2 regions of the Ciceribacter thiooxidans genome follow, and region 1 is predicted to be linked to the other one. Evidence: predicted binding sites of a transcription regulator. Region 1 holds the regulator's gene; the other holds the start of a gene.
What was found. Region 1 encodes PhoB, which activates phosphate uptake and scavenging genes when phosphate is short. Its sites were predicted from a motif close to TGTCATNNANCTGTCAT; they were not measured.
Positions count from the first base shown of each region.

Region 2: the regulator PhoB is predicted to act here: its motif matches at 8,212-8,228, upstream of olsB (l-ornithine N(alpha)-acyltransferase).

Region 1 covers NZ_CP059896.1:3,041,676-3,051,638, forward strand. Annotated here, with positions in the region: tRNA gene H4I97_RS14985 (tRNA-Gly) at 1-8, opposite strand, end outside; gene H4I97_RS14990 (ion transporter) at 158-967, shown strand; gene H4I97_RS14995 (2'-deoxycytidine 5'-triphosphate deaminase) at 935-2,032, opposite strand; SAM riboswitch at 2,106-2,184, shown strand; gene H4I97_RS15000 (O-succinylhomoserine sulfhydrylase) at 2,232-3,416, shown strand; gene apaG (Co2+/Mg2+ efflux protein ApaG) at 3,615-4,007, shown strand; gene H4I97_RS15010 (Hsp33 family molecular chaperone) at 4,079-5,068, opposite strand; gene argF (ornithine carbamoyltransferase) at 5,192-6,109, opposite strand; gene H4I97_RS15020 (aspartate aminotransferase family protein) at 6,137-7,342, opposite strand; gene H4I97_RS15025 (GcrA family cell cycle regulator) at 7,765-8,289, shown strand; gene phoB (phosphate regulon transcriptional regulator PhoB) at 8,359-9,042, opposite strand; gene phoU (phosphate signaling complex protein PhoU) at 9,068-9,781, opposite strand; gene pstB (phosphate ABC transporter ATP-binding protein PstB) at 9,828-9,963, opposite strand, start outside.
Region 2 covers NZ_CP059896.1:3,157,532-3,167,494, forward strand. Annotated here, with positions in the region: gene H4I97_RS15535 ([protein-PII] uridylyltransferase) at 1-730, opposite strand, end outside; gene mutS (DNA mismatch repair protein MutS) at 849-3,500, opposite strand; gene H4I97_RS15545 (NADP-dependent malic enzyme) at 3,700-5,985, shown strand; gene H4I97_RS15550 (LysR substrate-binding domain-containing protein) at 5,967-6,926, opposite strand; gene olsB (l-ornithine N(alpha)-acyltransferase) at 7,287-8,162, opposite strand; gene lspA (signal peptidase II) at 8,314-8,805, opposite strand; gene H4I97_RS15565 (TrmH family RNA methyltransferase) at 8,802-9,662, opposite strand; gene H4I97_RS15570 (class I SAM-dependent methyltransferase) at 9,659-9,963, opposite strand, start outside.

The DNA.
Region 1 (9,963 bases):
ACACCCGCAACAGGGGCACAAATCCAACAGATCCCCCGGTCTGTCAAGTGTGAAGAGCCGGCGCGGCGACGCTTTGCAAGACACGCACCAAAGCCACCAAGTTTTTACTTTCCCGGAGCAATGTGGCGGCGACCGCCAGACATCCGGATGACTACCCATGCCCTTGCTCCGTCGCCTTCTCGAATCCAACCACTTCGAAACGGCGATCACCACCCTGATCCTGCTGAATGCCGTTACTCTGGGACTCGAGACCTCGCCCGTCCTTTGGGCTCGCTACGGATCCCTGCTCTACGCGATGGATCACACGCTTCTAGCAATCTTCGTCCTGGAGATCGTGGCGAGACTCATAGTCTATCGCAGTCGCTTCTTTCACGACCCCTGGCGGGTTTTCGATCTTCTCGTGATCGCCGTCTCGATCGTGCCGGCCACGGAGACGGTCTCGATCCTGCGCGCGATGCGGGTCTTACGTCTTTTCCGGCTGATTTCCGTCGTCCCTTCCATGCGGCGGGTGGTCGGCGGGCTCTTCTCCGCGCTCCCCGGCATGGGCTCGATCTTCCTTCTGCTGGGGCTCGTCTTCTATGTCTCGTCCGTCGCCGCGACCAAGCTCTTTGCCGCGGACTTCCCCGAGCTTTTCGGCAATATCGGCAAATCCGCCTTCACGCTTTTCCAGGTCATGACGCTCGAAGGCTGGACCGGCGACGTCGTGCGACCGGTCATGACGCTTCACCCGCTCGCCTGGGTCTTCTTCATTCCGTTCATCGTCGCGACGTCGTTCACGGTCCTCAATCTCTTCATCGGGATCATCGTCTCGTCCATGCAGGCCGAGCACGAGATTCCGAGCGCCGGAGACCAGGAAGACCTCAAGGAGAACCAGGATCTCATCCTTGCGGAGTTGAGAGAACTGCGCAGGGAAGTCGCGGCCCTGCGGCGCGCCTCAACCAGCCCGGAAATGCTTGGACAGCTTTAGCCCCTGCGCCTGGTAGCTGGAGCCGAGGCCGGTGCCGTAAATGCCTGCCGGACGCTCCTGCATGTGTTCGTAAACGAGACGTCCGATCACCTGCCCGTGTTCGAGGATGAACGGCACCTCGTGGCTGCGGACCTCGAGGACGGCGCGGCTTCCGGCGCCGCCTGCGCTGGCATGGCCGAAACCGGGGTCGAAGAAGCCTGCATAGTGCACGCGGAATTCGCCGACCAGCGGATCGTAGGGCGTCATCTCTGCTGCGAAGAGCGGAGGTACGTGGACGGCTTCCCGCGAAACGAGGATGTAGAACTCGTCCGGATCGAGGATCAGTTCGTCGCGTCCACGGCTGTAGAGCGGTTCCCAGAAATCAAGCACGTCATGGGCCGCCTTGCGGTCGACGTCGATCACGGAGGTATGGTGTTTGCCACGATAACCGATCAGGCCGTCCGGGCCACTGCCCTTGAGATCGATCGACAGCGCAATGCCACCGCCCGAGACGTTCGGCACTTCGCTTGCGACGAGCGTCTCCGCCTGGTGCAGATCGAGCAGTTCGGTGTCGCTCAGCAGGGAATGGCCGACGCGGAACCTGATCTGCGACAGGCGTGATCCACGCCGCACGATGACCGGAAACGTCCGCGGGCTGATTTCGAGATAGAGAGGTCCACGGTAGCCGGCCGGGATCTTGTCGAACTCCTGGGCGTGATCGACCATCACGCGGGTGAAAATGTCGAGACGCCCGGTCGAACTCTTGGGATTGGCAGAGGCGGACATGTCCTGCGGCAGGTCGAGGCTTTCCATCAGCGGCACGATGTAGACGCAGCCCGTTTCCAGAACGGCCCCGTCTTCGAGATCGATCTCGTGCAACGTCAGGCGTTCGAGCTTGTCTGCAACCTTGTGCTCGCGACCGGGCATGAAGCTCGCGCGGACACGCATCGCCCTCGAACCGAGGCGCAGGTCCAGGCTTGCCGGCTGCACCTGGTCGGCGTCGAGAGGCGCCTCGCTTTTCAGCCGGCCTTCACCGAACAGAGCGTCAATGGCGCGATCCGCCAGGATACCCGTGATCCTTGTCATCTTGTCCCATCCCGTTTGGCCCGACAAAACCAAAGTCGAGGAATTGACGCAAGCCCGGGATCGGCGTATGGCAAGCTTATCCCGTGGTGATTTGGCCGGTCGGCTTGCAGCCACGTTAAACAAATGGCTAAAGAGACCGGGTGCTTGAAACCGGTCCGAAATCGCGACCGGTTTTTTTGTGTTTGAAAGGCTGAGTGGCATGAGCAAAAACTGGCGTCCCGCAACGCGACTGGTTCATGGAGGCACCCTTCGCTCTCAGTACGGCGAGACCTCGGAAGCGATCTTCATGACGCAGGGTTTCGTCTACGAGTCCTCCGAGGCGGCGGAAGCGCGCTTCAAGGGTGAGGACGATGGCTTCATCTACGCCCGTTACGGCAGCCCGACGAACGACATGTTCGAGAAACGCATGTGCCTGCTGGAAGGGGCAGAGGAGGCTCGTGCCACCGCATCCGGTATGGCTGCCGTCGCTGCCGCCATCCTTTGCCAGCTGAGAGCCGGCGATCACATCGTCGCGGCCCGCGCCCTTTTCGGTTCCTGCCGCTGGGTGGTCGAGACGCTTGCCCCGAAATACGGCATCGAATGTACGCTGGTCGACGGGCGCCATCTGGAGAACTGGGAAAAGGCGATCCGCCCGAATACCAGGGTTATGTTCCTCGAAAGCCCGACGAACCCGACGCTCGAAGTGATCGACATCGCCGGCGTCGCCAAGCTCGCAAATCAGGTCGGCGCCAAGCTGGTGGTCGACAACGTCTTCGCCACCCCGCTCTTCCAGAAGCCGCTGGAGCTCGGCGCCCATGTCGTCGTTTATTCCGCAACCAAGCATATCGACGGCCAGGGTCGCTGCCTCGGCGGCGTGGTGCTGTCGAGCAAGGAGTGGATCGACGAGGAGTTCCAGGACTATTTCCGCCACACCGGCCCGGCCATGTCGCCGTTCAACGCATGGACTCTTCTGAAAGCTGTCGAGACACTGCCGCTGCGTGCACGCCAGCAGACGCAGAGCGCCGCGAAGATCGCCGACTTCCTTGCCGAGCAGGGACAGGTCGCACGCGTCGTCTATCCCGGTCGCGCCGACCATCCGCAGGCGGACATCATCGCCAAACAGATGACGGGCGGCTCGACGCTGGTCGCCTTCGAACTGAAGGGCGGCAAGGCCGCCGCGTTCGCGCTGCAGAATGCGCTGAAGATCGTCGAGATTTCGAACAACCTCGGCGACTCCAAGAGCCTGATTACCCATCCGGCGACGACCACACACAAGAACCTGACCGACGAGGCCCGCGCCGAGCTCGGCATTTCGGGTGGCACCGTGCGGCTTTCCTGCGGCATCGAGGACACCGACGACCTGCTGGAAGACTTCGCCCAGGCGCTCCGCAAGGTTCCGGCCTGAGCCATCTTACGCGTCCTGCTGCCCGGCGCCCCGCGCGTCGGGCATGCTCGTCAGCGCAACAGACGGCAAATCGGCTAGTCGCCGTTAGGACCAATTTTACGAAGTCGCGACACTTTGCTTGCTCTGCACGTCCGCATTCCTTGACCCGTGCGGAGAGCTGATAGATATGGTTAGCAAGGCATAAAGAAGGTCAACCCTATGTATCGAGCCCTGACGCAGGATATCGAAGTCAGTGTCGAGCCTTACTACCTCGAAGAGCAGTCCGATCCGGATGACGGACGATACGTCTGGGGATACCGGGTGGCGATCACCAATCACTCGGACAGGTCGGTCCGCCTGGTGAACCGCTACTGGCACATTACCGACCAGAACGGCCAGGTCGACGAGGTCACCGGCCCTGGCGTTGTCGGCGAGCAGCCGCAGCTGAGGCCCGGCGACACCTACGAATACTCCTCGGGTTGCCCGCTCGACACGCCTTCAGGCGTCATGTTCGGCCATTACCAGATGGAAACCGATGAGGGCGACCGCTTCGAGGTGGCTATCCCGGCATTCTCGCTCGACGCGCCGGGCATGCTGCGCGTCCTCAACTGAGGCCGGGCGGACCGAGCAGCCAACCGCAATGAAAAACGGCACCGCCGGTCTGGACGGTGCCGTCGTCAATTTCAGACTTCGCGAACCTCGGCCGCTTCATAGCGGTAGGTGGTCGAGCAGAATTCGCAGGTGACGGTGATCGCGCCGTCTTCCTGGCTCTCTTCGATCTCCTCGTCGGAAAAGCTCTTCAAGACTCCCTTTATCTTCTCCCGCGAACAACTGCACCGGTCGAAGACCGGCTGCGGCTGGTAAACCCGCACGCCGCGCTCATGGAATAGACGGAACAGGAGGCGCTCTATGCCGATTTGGGGATCGGTCAGTTCGTCGGCGTCGACGGTGTCGACGAGCACCTGCGCTTCCGACCAGGCATCGTCCTCCGAAAAGACATACTCGCCGTCGTCACCGTCACCACCATGCAGGTCCGGCTGGCGCATCCGTTCCGGCGCCTCGGGCAAGAACTGGGCAATCAGCCCTCCAGCCCGCCAGCCGCGGCGCGGATGTCCCTCCTCGTCGCGATCGAAGAACTCGGCGACGCCGAGACGCACCCGCGTCGGAATCTGTTCCGACTGACGGAAGTAGACCCCGGCAATCTCCTCGAGCGAGGTACCGTCGAGAGGCACGATGCCCTGGTAAGGCTGCATGAAGCTGCCCTGGTCGATGGTGAATGCAAGCACGCCTTCACCGAGCAGGGCCTCCGGTGAAGTCCTGTCTTCCTCGACTGCCGTTTTCAGTGCATCCTCGTCGAAGCGGGCATAGGCGCGCACGTCTTCCGGCGTCGAGAAGTCGACGACCAGGAGATCCACCGGCCCGTTGCTCTTCGTCTGTACCGTAAATTTACCCTGAAATTTCAATGACGTACCGATCAGGACCGTGAGGACCATCGCCTCCGCCAGAAGGCGGGCGACGGGCGCCGGATAGTCGTGCCGCGCGAGAATGGTGTTGACCAGCGGGCCGAGCTGCACGGCCCGGCCACGCACATCGAGACCTTCCACCTGAAACGGAACAACACGGTCATCTCCGGCGAAACCGAATTCGCCGAGTTCAGTGGCCTTGTCTGCCATTATTGTACTCCTTGCGCCGCAGGCGCCTGATTGCCGGGGACGCATCAGTCCCGAATTTACCGCTCACATGGGGTCCCCAGGCGAGAAGATCAAGCCGGATGCGACAGGCGCGAGCAAACCGGATCAGATCGCACCAAGGCACCAGGCGAGGATCGATTTCTGCGCGTGCAGCCGGTTCTCTGCCTCGTCGAACACGACGGACTGCGGACCGTCGATCACCTCGTCGGTGACCTCTTCGCCGCGGTGTGCGGGCAGGCAATGCATGAAGAGGGCATCCGGCTTTGCATGCGCCATCAACGCTCCGTTCACCTGGTAGGGCTGGAAGACGTTGTGCCCCCTGGCCTTGTGCTCCTGGTTCATCGAAATCCAGGTATCGGTAATGACGGCGTCAGCACCTTCCACGGCGCGCTCCGCCTCGTGGCAAAGCATGACTTCACCGCCATTGTCGCGCGCCCAGTTGAGGTACTTGTCGTCCGGCTCGGACCCGAGCGGTACGGCCATGTTCATCCGGTAGCCGAAGCGGGCGGCTCCTTCCACGAGCGAATGCAGGACATTGTTGCCGTCTCCGGTCCAGGCGAGCGTCTTGCCCTTCACCGGACCGCGATGCTCCTCGAAGGTCATGATGTCGGCCATGATCTGGCAGGGATGCGTGCTGTCGGTCAGCGCGTTGATGACGGGAACCGTCGCGTGCTCCGCCATCTCCAGGAGACGCGAATGATCGGTCGTGCGGATCATGATCGCATCCACGAAGCGCGAAAGGACCTTTGCGGTGTCGCCGATCGTTTCGGCACGGCCGAGCTGCATTTCCGTGCCGGAAAGGAAGAGGGTCTCGCCACCGAGCTGGCGCATACCGACGTCGAAAGACACACGCGTGCGGGTGGACGGCTTTTCGAAGATCATCGCAAGCATCTTGCCGGCAAGCGGCTTGTCCGCCGTTCCGGATTTGGTCGCCTGCTTCCGCACACGGGCGTCATCCATGATGGTGCGCAAATCGTGGGACGAAACGGCCGAGAGGTCGAGGAAATGCTTCGGAGATACCATGGGAAAACCTGTCTGAATTTCTGCTGCTTAGGCTTGTGCCGCCTGCTTTTCGTGGGCGCCGTGCACCCGTTCGGCCGCGCGCTCGATCCGCGAAAGCCCCTCGCGCGCTTCTTCCGCTGTCGTGATCAGCGGCGGCAGCAGGCGAATGACATTGTCGCCAGCCGGAACGCTGAGAATGTGCTCGTCCCGCATGGCCTGCAGCAGTTCTGCGTTCGGTACCTTCGCCTTGATGCCGAGCATCAGGCCCTCGCCACGGATATCCTCGATGACGTCGGGGAAGCGGTCGTGAAGCGCTGCGAGCCCCTGCCGGAAGACCAGCGCCACATCTCGCACGTGCTCCAGAAAACCATCTGCAAGAACAACGTCGAGCACGGCGTTGCCGACGGCCATCGCCAACGGATTGCCGCCGTAGGTCGAGCCGTGCGTTCCGGCTTTCATGCCGGACGCAGCCTCCGCCGTGGCAAGACAGGCACCCAGAGGAAAGCCGCCACCGATACCCTTGGCGACGGCCATGATATCGGGCGTGATGCCGGCCCATTCATGGGCGAAGAGCTTGCCTGTGCGCCCGACGCCCGACTGGACTTCGTCGAGGATCAGGAGAAGCCCCTTTTCGTCGCAGATCTGGCGAAGCGCCCGCAGGAACTCATTGGACGCCGTACGAATGCCGCCTTCACCCTGCACCGGCTCGATGAGGATTGCAGCCGTATTATCGGTGATCGCCGCCTTCACCGCCTCGATATCGCCGAACGGCACCTGGTCGAAGCCCGGTGCCTTGGGTCCGAAACCTTCAAGGTACTTCGCCTGCCCTCCCGCAGCGATCGTCGCCAGCGTGCGGCCATGGAAGGCACCCTCGAAGGTAATGATGTGGAACTTCTCCGGGTGCCCCTTCGAGAAATGATAGCGGCGCGCGGTCTTGATCGCGCATTCCAGCGCCTCGGCGCCCGAATTGGTGAAGAACACCTTGTCGGCGAAGGTCGCGTTCGTCAGCCGTTCACCCAGAGTCTCCTGGCCCGGCACCTCATAGAGGTTCGACAGGTGCCAGACCTTTCCGGCCTGCGCCTTCAGGGCCTCGACGAGATGCGGATGCGCATGACCGAGCGCATTCACTGCAACACCGGCCGCGAAATCGAGATATCGCTCACCATTCTCCGCAATCAGCCAAACCCCTTCGCCGCGCTCGAAACGCAAAGGCGCGCGCAGGTAGGTTTCGTAAAGCGGCGTGGCTTCAGCCATGGCGGAACAGCTCCTTCGCAACCGATAGATGTCAAGAACGATCATCCGATTTCCCGGAGAAAAATCCCCGAAAAAATCAAAAATGCCGCCTTTCGGCGGCGGCTGGCACTATCGGCATTTCCCGTTGCGCTGTCAACAAAACTGCGACAGGCAAAGGTTTTTTGTCACGCCGGGACGACTTTCACAGCTTTGATTTTTTGCGCCAACGCCAACCAGCAAGTTGGGGAAAACTTGAAAATCGATTCCCGTTGATTCGTCCGACTCTTGTCACGGAGTCAGCGCCACACTAGGTTAAATTTACATTAAAAGATTGCATGCGGCAGAAATAGTCACCGAAAGTATCGAGGAAGTTTTGTTTCGGATTCGTTCGAAGCAACGGTGACGGATTCTGCCATCAAAATCGCGACGGCGGAGATAATGGCATGAATTGGACAGATGAGCGCGTCGAAAAACTGAAAAGGCTTTGGGCTGAAGGCCTGAGCGCAAGCCAGATCGCCGCGCAACTCGGCGGAGTCAGCAGGAATGCCGTGATCGGCAAGGTCCACCGTCTGAACCTGCCGGGACGCGCAAAGTCCGGCGGCGGCACGGCACCGGCGCGTACGCCGAAACGCCCGGCACCGACCCCTCGTCCGTCGGGCTTTGCTGCACGCGTTCCCACCCGTGCAAACGCCCGGCCGGCAGGCGGCGCCATACTGAAGGAAGAGGGCCAGATCGGTCTCATCCAAGAGGTCCGCGCCGTAACCTCCTCCAACGTCGTGATTCCGATTTCCCGCCGCCTCGGCCTGACGGAACTCACGGAGCGTACCTGCAAGTGGCCGATCGGCGATCCGATGAGCGACGAGTTCCACTTCTGCGGCTGCGAGTCTCTCGATTCCTCACCCTATTGCAGCTATCACGCGAAGCTCGCCTACCAGCCGGTTTCCGAGCGTCGCAAGGCGGAACGGTAAGCTTTCGCCGACACAGCAGAGAAAACGGGCCCCGCGGGCCCGTTTTTTTATACATGAGACGACAGGACCTCAGGCCTCCATCGAGTAGCCTGCCCCGCGCACGGTGCGGATGACGTCCTGCATGTTGGAAAAGTTGAGCGCCTTGCGCAGGCGTCCGACATGGACATCGACGGTGCGTTCGTCGACATAGATGTCGTGCCCCCATACGCCGTCCAGAAGCTGCGATCGGGAGAAGACGCGGCCGGGCGACGACATCAGGAACTCCAGCAACCGGAATTCGGTCGGGCCGAGGCGAACCTCGCGGCTCTTGCGATGAACGCGGTGCGTCTCCCGGTCAAGCTCGATGTCGCCGCAGCGAAGGACACTCGAGAGCACCTCGGGACGCGCGCGCCGCAGCATCGCCTTGACGCGCGCCATCAGTTCCGGCGTGGAAAACGGCTTGACGACGTAGTCATCAGCCCCCGTGGCGAGACCGCGCACCCGCTCGCTCTCCTCGCCGCGCGCCGTCAGCATGATGACCGGCAGGCGTTCGGTTTCCGGCCGCATCCGCAGCCTGCGGCAGAGTTCAATCCCGGAGACGCCCGGCAGCATCCAGTCCAGCAGCAGGAGATCGGGAACCCTTTCCTGGAGACGCAGTTCCGCCTCGTCGCCGCGCGGAATCGTCTCCACCTCGTAGCCTTCGGCTTCCAGATTGTAACGAAGGAGTACGCTCAGCGCCTCTTCGTCTTCGACCACCACTATTCTTGGCTGCATCGCTTGCTCATCCTCCGCAGCGGCATCACTCGGTGACCACGCCGACATCCGTCGTCAGGTCTTCCTTCGGTCGCTCGCCTTCCGGCTGGGCCCCGGTCGTCATGTAGTAGATGGTTTCGGCGATATTGGTGGCATGATCGCCGATCCGCTCCAGGTTCTTGGCACAGAAGAGGAGATGCGTGCAGCTGGTGATGTTGCGGGGATCTTCCATCATGTAGGTCAACAGCTCCCTGAACAGGGACGTGTAGACGGCATCGATCTCATCGTCGCGGTCACGAACCGATTTCGCCTTTTCCGCCGATCGGGTCGAGTAGACGTCGAGAACTTCCTTCAGCTGAACGAGCGCGAGCTCGGAGAGATGTTCGATCCCGCGAGCCAGCTTGCGTGGAATACCGGCGCTCTGGACCGCCATGGCGCGCTTGGCGTTGTTCTTGCCGAGATCGCCGACCCGTTCGAGGTCGCTGGCGATCTTGAGCGCTCCGATGATCTCGCGAAGGTCACTGGCGACGGGCTGACGACGGGCGATGGTAATGACAGCCTTGTCGCCGATTTCGCGCTCTGCTGCGTCCATGATGACGTCGTCGGAGATGACCTTGTGCGCAAGCGCGGAGTCGCCCTGGACCAATGCCCGGACGCTGTCGCTCACCATCTGTTCGGCAAGTCCGCCCATCTCGGAAATGCGGCGCATCAGGTATTTCAGTTCTTCGTCGAAGGCGGAGTAGATGTGTGTCGATGACATGTCGTGATCCTCGAATGAATGCGTCAGCGCGACCGATGACAGGGCATCAGCCGAAGCGGCCCATGATGTAGTCCTGCGTGCGCTGATCGTCGGGATTGGTGAACATCTTGTCGGTATCGTTTTCTTCGACGAGCTCACCGAGATGGAACATCGCCGTGCGCTGCGACACACGCGCCGCCTGC
Region 2 (9,963 bases), 120 kb from region 1:
AGAGCGTCTGCAGGTCGCGCAGACCGCCTTTGCCTTCCTTGACGTTCGGTTCGACGAGGTAGCGGCTGTCACCTGATTTGCGGTGCCGCTCATCGCGTTCGGCGAGCTTGGCTGCGATGAATTCCGGAGCCGTGTCGCGGGTCACGTCGTGATCGAAGCGCTGGTGCAGATCCCGCGCCAGGTCTTCCCGCCCGCAGACGAAGCGTGTCTCAAGGATCGCTGTGCGGATCGTCATGTCCGTCTTCGACAGACGAATGCACTCCTCGATCGTGCGGGTCGCATGCCCGACCTTGAAGCCCATGTCCCAGAGCAGATAGAGCACGAATTCGACCGCCTTGTGCATGTCGGGCGTGAATTTCGCCGGCAGCACGAAAAGCAGGTCGATATCCGATCCCGGCGCAAGCGTACCACGTCCGTAACCGCCGACGGCCGAGACCGCAATCTTCGTCGCATCGCGATATATCTGAGTTGCTGCGCAGTCGAAGATGATAGTGATGATCCGGTCCTGCAGCCAGGAGAGCCGCTGTGCGCAGCGGATACCGCTGCCATCGGCAAAGAGCTGCGCCTTCACTCTTTCGCGCCCTTGAGCACTCGCGGCCCGCAGGATCGGCAGGAGTGCCGAGCGCATCTCCAGCAGTTTCCCGCTATTGGCGCGAACCACCTTCCCGCATTCTTCAGTGAGGGCGGCGACATCGAGGATTTCGCTGAGGTCGAGATCGGACGTGGTCATGTCAGTCGTCAGGCTTTCCCCGGCAGGTCCGCCGTAAGGCTTTCCGGCAATAGATGGTGAGCTGGGCGCAACAGCGCTATAGCGCTTTTCCGCCACCCTTCACAGGCAAATCTAACGTTCAAGACTTGCCAAGTTGTTTCTTGAGTTCGTAGAGCGCATCAAGCGCGGCACGCGGCGTCATATCGTCGAGGTCGAGCGTCCGCAGCGCGTCCTCTACCTTCGAAGGTCCTGATTTCTGGGCTGTTTCCCGCCGCACCGCCACCTGGAACAACGGCAAATCGTCGATGAGCTGACTCGCTGGATTCTTGCGGTCGGCATCCTCGAGGCGGGAGAGCACGTCGCGGGCCCGCGCCACGACAGACGCCGGCAGGCCGGCAAGCCGTGCGACCTGGATACCGTAGGAGCGGTCGGCCGCTCCGGGCCCCACCTCATGCAGGAAAATGACGTCACCGTCCCATTCCTTGACGCGCATGGTGACGTTCGAGAGCCTGTCGAGTTTTTCGGAAAGCGCCGTCAACTCATGGAAATGCGTGGCGAACAGTGCCCGGCAACGGTTGACCTCATGCAGATGCTCGACGGCCGCCCAGGCGATCGAAAGTCCGTCGAAGGTCGCCGTTCCGCGCCCGATTTCATCGAGGATCACAAGCGAGCGGTCGCCGGCCTGGTTGAGGATCGCCGCCGTCTCGACCATCTCGACCATGAAGGTCGAGCGCCCGCGCGCAAGATCGTCCGAGGCGCCGACGCGGGAGAACAGACGGTCGACGACGCCGATATGTGCTGAACCCGCGGGCACGAACGAGCCCATCTGCGCCATGATGGCGATCAGCGCGTTCTGACGCAGGAATGTCGACTTACCGCCCATGTTCGGGCCGGTGAGCAGCCAGATCGCACCGTTGGAACCACTGCCGCTCGGCGACAGATCGCAGTTGTTGGCGATGAACGGACTGAGCGCCTGCCGCCTCAACGCCTGCTCGACGACCGGATGGCGGCCCGCCGTGATCGCGAACATGCGGCTGTCGTCAACGGTCGGGCGGCAGTAACCCTGCTCCTCGGCCAGCGCTGCAAGCCCCGCCGCTACATCGAGCACCGCAAGTGCCCGCGCCGCAGCCTTGATCGGTTCGGCGGCTGCGACGACCCCCGCCGTCATGCGATCGAAGGCCTGCAGCTCGATTTCCAGGGCCTGGCCGGCGGCATTGGCGATCCGGCTTTCGAGATCGGCGAGTTCGGTCGTGGTGAAGCGCATGGCACTCGCCATCGTCTGCCGGTGAATGAAGCGTGACCGTGCCGCGTCGCTGTCGGTCATGGCGCCCGCATTGCCGGCGGAGACCTCGATGAAGTAGCCGAGCACGTTGTTGTGCTTGATCTTCAGCGACCTGATTCCGGTCTCCTCGGCGTACTGGAGCTGCAACCCGGCGATCACCCTCCGCGACTGGTCGCGCAAGGCCCGAACCTCGTCGAGCTCGGCAATTGCTCCTTCGCGCAGGAAGCCGCCGTCGCGTTTCAGCAGCGGCAGGTCGTCGGAAAGCATTGCCGCAAGCAAGTCTTCCAGCGGCGCCGGTAGAAGAACGAGGCTCTCGTAGGCGCCTTCGAGCTCCGCCGGCAGGTCCTGTTTCGAAAGGAGGCCTGCAACGTCACGAGCAACTGCAAGGCCATGACGGACTGCACCCAAATCACGCGGGCCGCCGCGATCAAGCGCCAGTCGGGAGAGCGCCCGAGGCATGTCCGGCACGCGCTTCAGAGCATCGCGCAGGCGGTCAGCAAGGGTGGCCTCGGCGAGCAGAAAAGCGATGGAATCCTGCCGCTCGGCAATCTGCTGAGGATCGGTGAGCGGAGACATCAGCCGCTCGGCGAGCAGACGGGCACCGCCGCCGGTGACGGTCCGGTCGATCGCCTTCAGCAGAGAACCGTTGCGGTCCCCTGAAAGCGTCTTCACGAGTTCCAGGTTGGCGCGCGTTGCAGGATCGATGAAGAGCGTCGACGCGGCACTCTGGCGCTCTGGCAATCCGAGTGGCGGACGCTCTGCAATCTGCGTCTTCTCGACGTAGGCGACGGCGGCGGCCGCCGCCGCCAGCTCGGCCCGTGTAAAGGAACCGAACCCATCAAGCGTGCCGACGCCGAAGAAGCGCGCCAACCGGTTCTCTGCGGTCGCACTGTCGAAGAGCACTGCCGGCTGCGGCACCGCCACCCGACCGAGCACGTCGAAAACGGGCTTGAGCTCGGGATCGAAAAAGATGCTGTCGGGTACGATCAGTTCGCGCGGCTCGATCCGGAGGATGTCGGCGAGCAGACGCGCCTCCTCCGTTTCTGCGAGCTGGAAAACACCGGTCGAAATGTCGATCCAGGCCAAGGCCAGTTGCGGCGAGGCGCCACCCCGGATGCGGGAAAGCGCCATCAGATAATTCGATTCGGATGGCGAGAGCAGCTTCTCTTCAGTCAGCGTGCCCGGCGTGACGAGCCGGACGACGTCGCGACGGACGACCGACTTCGATCCGCGCTTCTTCGCTTCGGCCGGATCTTCGACCTGTTCGCAGACGGCGACGCGAAAGCCGAGAGAGATCAGTTTTTGCAGGTAGTCATCCGCGGCATGCACCGGCACGCCACACATGGGAATCTCCTGCCCCATGTGCTGGCCGCGCTTCGTCAGCGTGATTCCGAGCGCGCGCGAGGCGTCGACGGCATCCTCGAAGAAGAGCTCGTAGAAATCGCCCATGCGGTAGAAAAGCAGCGAATCGGGATTGTTCGCCTTGATCTCGATATACTGCTCCATCATCGGCGTTGCCGATGCACGGCTCTCCTCCGAGACAAGCTCGGCAGCATTCAGGACCTCGGTCGAGGGGGCTCTGTTGATTGTCACGGGCGAACGGTTTTCTTCGAAAAAGAGACGTGCAACAGTAACGGCCTCCGCTCTGCAAAGACAATAACAAAGGTCGGCCGGAACAACGGTCGCCCACAGCTAGGTTCGAGGGAACATGCCTGCATCAGACAAGGCCGACCGCATCAGGACATCCGTCACCGAACAGGAAGCGCTCGATTTCCACGCCCAGGGCCGACCGGGCAAGCTCGAAATCGCACCGACGAAGCCGATGGCGACGCAACGAGATCTCTCGCTTGCCTATTCACCGGGCGTTGCGGTTCCAGTCAAGGCGATCGCCGCCGACCCGGGAACGGCTTACGATTACACGACTCGCGGCAACATGGTGGCCGTCATCACCAACGGCACGGCAATCCTCGGCCTCGGCAATCTCGGCGCGCTCGCGGCCAAGCCGGTGATGGAAGGCAAGTCCGTCCTCTTCAAGCGGTTCGCCGATGTCGATTCCATCGACCTCGAAGTCGACACCGAGAACGTCGACGAATTCATTAATAGCGTCCGCTACCTCGGGCCTTCCTTCGGCGGTATCAACCTCGAGGACATCAAGGCGCCGGACTGCTTCATCATCGAGCAGCGCCTGCGCGAGCTCATGGACATTCCGGTCTTCCACGACGACCAGCATGGCACGGCGATCATCGCCGCAGCCGGGTTGATCAATGCGCTCGAACTCACCGGACGCGATTTCAAGAACACGCGGCTCGTCTGCAACGGCGCGGGCGCGGCGGCGATCGCCTGCATCGAGCTCATCAAGGCCATGGGCTTCAATCCGGAGAACGTCACGCTTTGCGACACCAAGGGCGTGATCTACCAAGGCCGGCCGGAAGGCATGAACCAGTGGAAATCGGCCCATGCCGTAAAGACCGACCGGCGCACGCTCGCCGAAGCGATGGAAGGCGCCGACGTCGTATTGGGGCTCTCCCAGAAGGGCGCGTTTACGGCCGACATGATCCGCTCGATGGCCGCGAACCCGATCATCTTTGCGATGGCCAATCCGGATCCGGAAATTACGCCGGAAGAAGTCGCCGATATCCGCAGCGACGCGATCATGGCCACCGGCCGGTCGGACTACCCGAACCAGGTCAACAACGTGCTCGGCTTCCCCTATATCTTCCGCGGTGCGCTCGACGTCCGCGCCTCCTCGATCAACGACGCCATGAAGATCGCCGCGGTGCGGTCGCTCGCCGCGTTGGCACGGGAAGACGTTCCCGACGATGTGGCAGCCGCCTATCAGGGGACCCGTCCGCGCTTCGGCGCCGAGTACATCATCCCGGTCCCTTTCGATCCGCGACTGATCTCGGCCATACCGGTCGCCGTCGCCAAGGCTGCGATGGAGACCGGCGTCGCGCGCAAGCCGATCACCGATCTCGACGCCTATGCGCGAGAGCTTTCGGCGCGTCGCGACCCGATCGCCGCAACGACGCAGCACCTCTACGAGCGGGTGCGTAACCATCCGAAGCGCGTCGTCTTTGCCGAGGGCGAGGAAGAACAGGTGATGCGCGCCGCAATCGCCTTCGCCAACCAGGGGCTCGGCACGGCGATCCTCGTCGGTCGCGACGATCCCCTCAAGGCCACCGCTGCCCGGGCTGGCATCGACCTCGACCGTCCGGGAATCGAAGTGGTCAACGCGCGTCTTTCGACCCGCGTCGAGGCTTACACCGAGTATCTCTACTCGCGACTGCAGCGCAAAGGCTACCTGCTGCGCGACTGCCAGCGTCTCATAAACACCGACCGCAACCACTTCTCCGCCTGCATGGTGACGCTCGGCGACGCCGATGCCATGGTGACCGGCACAACCCGCAACTATTCGACGGCGCTCGAGGATGTCCGCCGCTGTATCGACCCGCAGCCGGGCCACCGCGTGATCGGCGTGTCGCTCGCGCTGACCCGTGGACGGACGGTGCTCGTCGCCGATACCGCCGTTCACGACATGCCGACCGCCGAAGAGCTCGCCGACATCGCGGAGGAGGCGGCCGGCTTCGCCCGCAGTTTCGGCTACGAGCCTCGGGTGGCGCTGCTTGCCTATTCAACCTTCGGACATCCGACCGGCGAACGTTCCGAACGGCTGCGCGAGGCAGTGAAGATCCTCGACACGCGCCGGGTCGACTTCGAGTATGACGGCGAGATGGGAGCGGATGTGGCGCTCAATGCGCACCGCATGGAACAGTATCCCTTCTGCCGCCTCTCGGGCACCGCGAACGTGCTGGTGATGCCGGCCATCCACTCCGCTTCAATCTCCACGAAAATGCTGCAGGAGCTCGGCGGCTCCACCGTCATGGGGCCAATTCTGGTCGGCCTCGGGAAGTCGGTGCAGATCGCCTCGATGGGGGCGAAGGACACGGACATCGTCAACATGGCGGCGATCGCAGCCTACAATGCCGTCGCCTGATCGGGCGGGGCCGGTATGTGCGACCGGATCGATCGTTCAAAAGTCGATTCGAGCGCCCGCATGTCGGCGGCCAGTTCCTCCCGGAGCCAGGCCTTGAAGGCTTCGACGGCCGGATTGCGTCGGGTGGTTTGGGCGGTCACGAAATAGTGGCCGTCGCCGGTCGGCGCCCACGGCCCGAAGGGAATGACGAGCTGGCCCGTCTGTACGGCGTGGGAAGCGAGCGTCTGCCAGGCAAGCATCACGCCCTGTCCGGCAATCGTCGCGTCCAGGCAGAGCGATGCCTCGTTGAAGACGTGCCGGGTGGCGAGTGTACGGCCGCCGAGACCGGCCGACTCCAGCCATACATCCCAGCCGAACAATGCGTGTCCATCGATGACGGCCGGCAACGTCAGAATATCGGCGGGTTCCTTGAGGTCACGGGCGAGTGCCGGTGAGCATACCGGGAAGACGCGTTGCGCCAGAATGAGCTCGGAGCGCACGCCCGGCCAGTGCCCCTTGCCAACCCGGATGCAGAGGTCGATGTCGGAGGTAGAAGGGTCGACGAGCCGGGTCGTTGCGTCCATCCTCAGATTGATTTCCGGATGACGGGCGGAAAACCCGCCCAAGCGGTGCACAAGCCAGCGCGCCGCAAAGACGGGAGCGACCGAGATCGTCAGCAGCTTGTCGTCATGCCTTCGCGCTGCCGCGACGGCGCCTGACAGCAGGCTGAAGGCTTCGGTGAGTCGCGGCAGGATATCGGCCGACGCCTTGGTCGGGGCGAGGCCCTTCGGCGTGCGTTCGAAGAGTTGCCGACCGAGTTGCCGTTCGGCCTTGATGACCTGTTGGCTCACGGCGCCGACCGAGACGCCAAGCTCATCGGCTGCTCCTTGCAGGGATCCGAGCCGACCAACCGCCTCCAACGCCCTCAGACCGTTGAGATGAATGAGATTCAGGTTCCTCATATAGATTTTCTATAGCAGAAGGCGCCAAATCTCAATTGAAGCTTCTCCAGACAAGGAGCAGTATCCTCGTACACACACCAGAATTCCAGCGTCGATTGCCCTCGTTGGCGTCGTTCAGCCAGAGGGTAGCGAATTCCGGAGGCGATCCAATGTTCAAGTTTTTCTGGAGAAAGAGCGCTTCGCTGCGCTCCGACGAGACCCCTTATCCGCGGGATCCGCTAAGCCATCCCGTCATAGCTTCGATGAGCCAGCGGCAAATCGCGGATCTGCCTTTCGAGCCTTACGCTTTCGCCAACGCCGGTCCGGTATCCGATGCGACGATCGCCGGATCGCCGAGAAAACCCGGCCCCCTCCGGCACGTCAGCTTGCGAACCGCCCCGCATCGGTTCCGTAATAATTGAGGTAGCGGTCCGAGATGCGAGAGATCGGCAGAACGATCAAGACGTCGGTCGTGTTGAAGGCATGGTCGACGACGGCACCAGAGCCGAACATCGCACCAAGTCGCAGATAGCCCTTGATCAACGGCGGCATCGAGGAGACAGCTTTGCGGGCATTGATCGCCTCGACCGGCATCAGATCCATTTCACGATAGAGTTCCGGGCGTGCTTTGACAGCCCATTCGCCTTCGGCAACGGCGTGATTATGCAGGAAGGAAAGCGCAAGCGCATGCTCCTCCGGATACACGCCGGGAAACGAGGCGCAACCGATCATGGCGTCCCCGCGATGGCGCAAGGCGTAAGCCCAGGCACCGTGCCAGAGCAGTTCCATGGTGCGCTTGTTGCGATATTCCGGCAGTACACAGGAGCGGCCGAGCTCGATGAAACGCTTGCCGGGATGACTGGCGATCAGCCGGTCGATCGAAAACTCGGACGCCGAATAGAAGCCGCCATGGGCTTCGGCAACCTCCTGCCGCAGCAGCCGGTAGGTGCCGACGATCTGTTCTTCCGGGTCGCCCTCGATGGAACGATCGACCACGACAAGATGATCGCAGAGCGCATCCCAGCCATCGACGTCGCGTTTGCGTCTGGCTCCTTCCGGAGCGACCTGCGCGTGCATCTCCTCGACAAAGACCTTATAGCGAATGGACTGTGCCGCATCGATCTCGGAGTCGCTGCGCGTGAGGCGGGTTTCGAGCGTACCGATCCTGCCGAGCAGATCATTCGGCGCCGTCGTTGCGGCATTGACTGCGTTCGCACCGTCGGCCGCGGTCGTGATGTCGAGAAGTTGAGTGTTCATGGCGAGTCGTCCGGAACCGCTTCGTTTCAGGGTCATAAACCACGCCTATGCGACAGGAAGGTGACACGGTCTGTCACAGGCGCCACGCTAACATCTTTGTCCGACTGTCGCAATTCGACAAAGTCGGCGTCGCGCCTGATCGATTAGTCCTCTACCCCTTCCTCGCCCGGGTTACCGTGAACTCGTCGAGAATGATGAAAGCCGCACCGACGGTAATCAGGCTATCGGCCAGATTGAACACGGCAAACGACCATGTCTGGGTGTAGAACAGAACATAGTCGATTACGTGCCCGTAGACGAAGCGGTCGATGATGTTGCCGATCGCTCCGGCAATGATCATCACGAAGCCCAGATGGGCGAAGTGGTGGACAGGACTCGTCCGCCTCCAGAGCCAGAACACGAATGCGACGATGGCGATTCGCAGTCCGACTATGAACCAGCCGTGGGCGTCGGAAAGCATCGAGAAGGCCACGCCGAGATTGTGGGTTCGGTAAAGCGCCAGCATCGGCATGACAGGCACCGGCTGCTGCAACGGCAGCGATGTCTCAACGAGATATTTGATCGCCTGATCGAGAAGAAGAGCGAGCACGATGAAACAAATCGCCGGGAGCGGACGTGCGAAGATTGCCGGATGTCTCGTCATTTCGCATCGCCAAGCGTCAGAAGGTGGCGGCGCGCTTCGAACAGCATCACGCCCGTCGCAACAGCGAGATTGAGCGAGTCGGCACGACCGGCCTGTGGGATGCGCGCCAGCGCATCGGCCTCGCGTGCAAGTTCGTCCGGAAGTCCGGACTGCTCGTTGCCCATCAGAACGACGACCGGCTTACGCTTATAGTCGATCGTCCGATAGTCGACAGCACCGGCAAGATGGGTCGCGACGACCTGTCCCCCGCACTTCGCCTTCCAGCGAACGAACTCTTCGACCGAGGTCTTGACCAGCGGCATCGCAAACAGTGAGCCCATGGTGGCCCGCACGGTCTCGAGCGAGAAGGGATCGGTGCAGTCGCCGATCAGGATGACACCGGAAGCGCCGGCCGCATCGGCCGTGCGGATGATGGTTCCGAGATTGCCGGGATCGCGCACGCGATCGAGCGCCACCCAGGTTTCGTTCTTGCCGAGATGCACGTCCTTCAGCGCCCTGAACCGCTGCTCGAAGACGCCCGCTACCATTTGCGGGTTGTCACGACGTGTGATGGCCGACATCACCTTATCGTTTACCTCGAGCACCAGACCGCCTGCCGCGACGGCGCGTGCGGCAACCTTTTCGACCAACGGCTTGCCTCGGCCGGCTTTGGAATAAACGAGGACTTTGATGGTCCAGCCGAGATCAAGCGCGTCGATCACGAGCTTCAGCCCCTCGGCCATGAAGCTCCTCGTCTCGTCCCGCGTCTTTTTGAGGGACAGCGCCTTGATATCCTTGACGATCGGGTTCGAAAGGCTCGTCACCTCCTTGACCTGGCCAACCCGGCGCGGGCCTTGTTCGCGAAGATCGTCGTTCATTTCGGCACCCACCGGCTGAAGAGTGATGTTGAAAGCGCCCGGCCGGGCGTCTTGCCGTCGAGTCCGGCCTCCCGGATCACCAGTTCGCCGGATTCCACGATCCCGCCCTTGCCGCGCATGGTCTCGCGCATCAGTTCGTGGATGGAATAGAAGCTAGCCCGGATCGAATAGGCCGTCAGCACGAGGCCGAGTGCCTTCGGAGCCAGGATTTCCCGGCAAATGTCGAGCATGGCCGGTAGATGATCGAAGAGCTGCCAGACCTCGCCGTTGGGGCCTCGGCCGAATTTCGGCGGATCAGTGA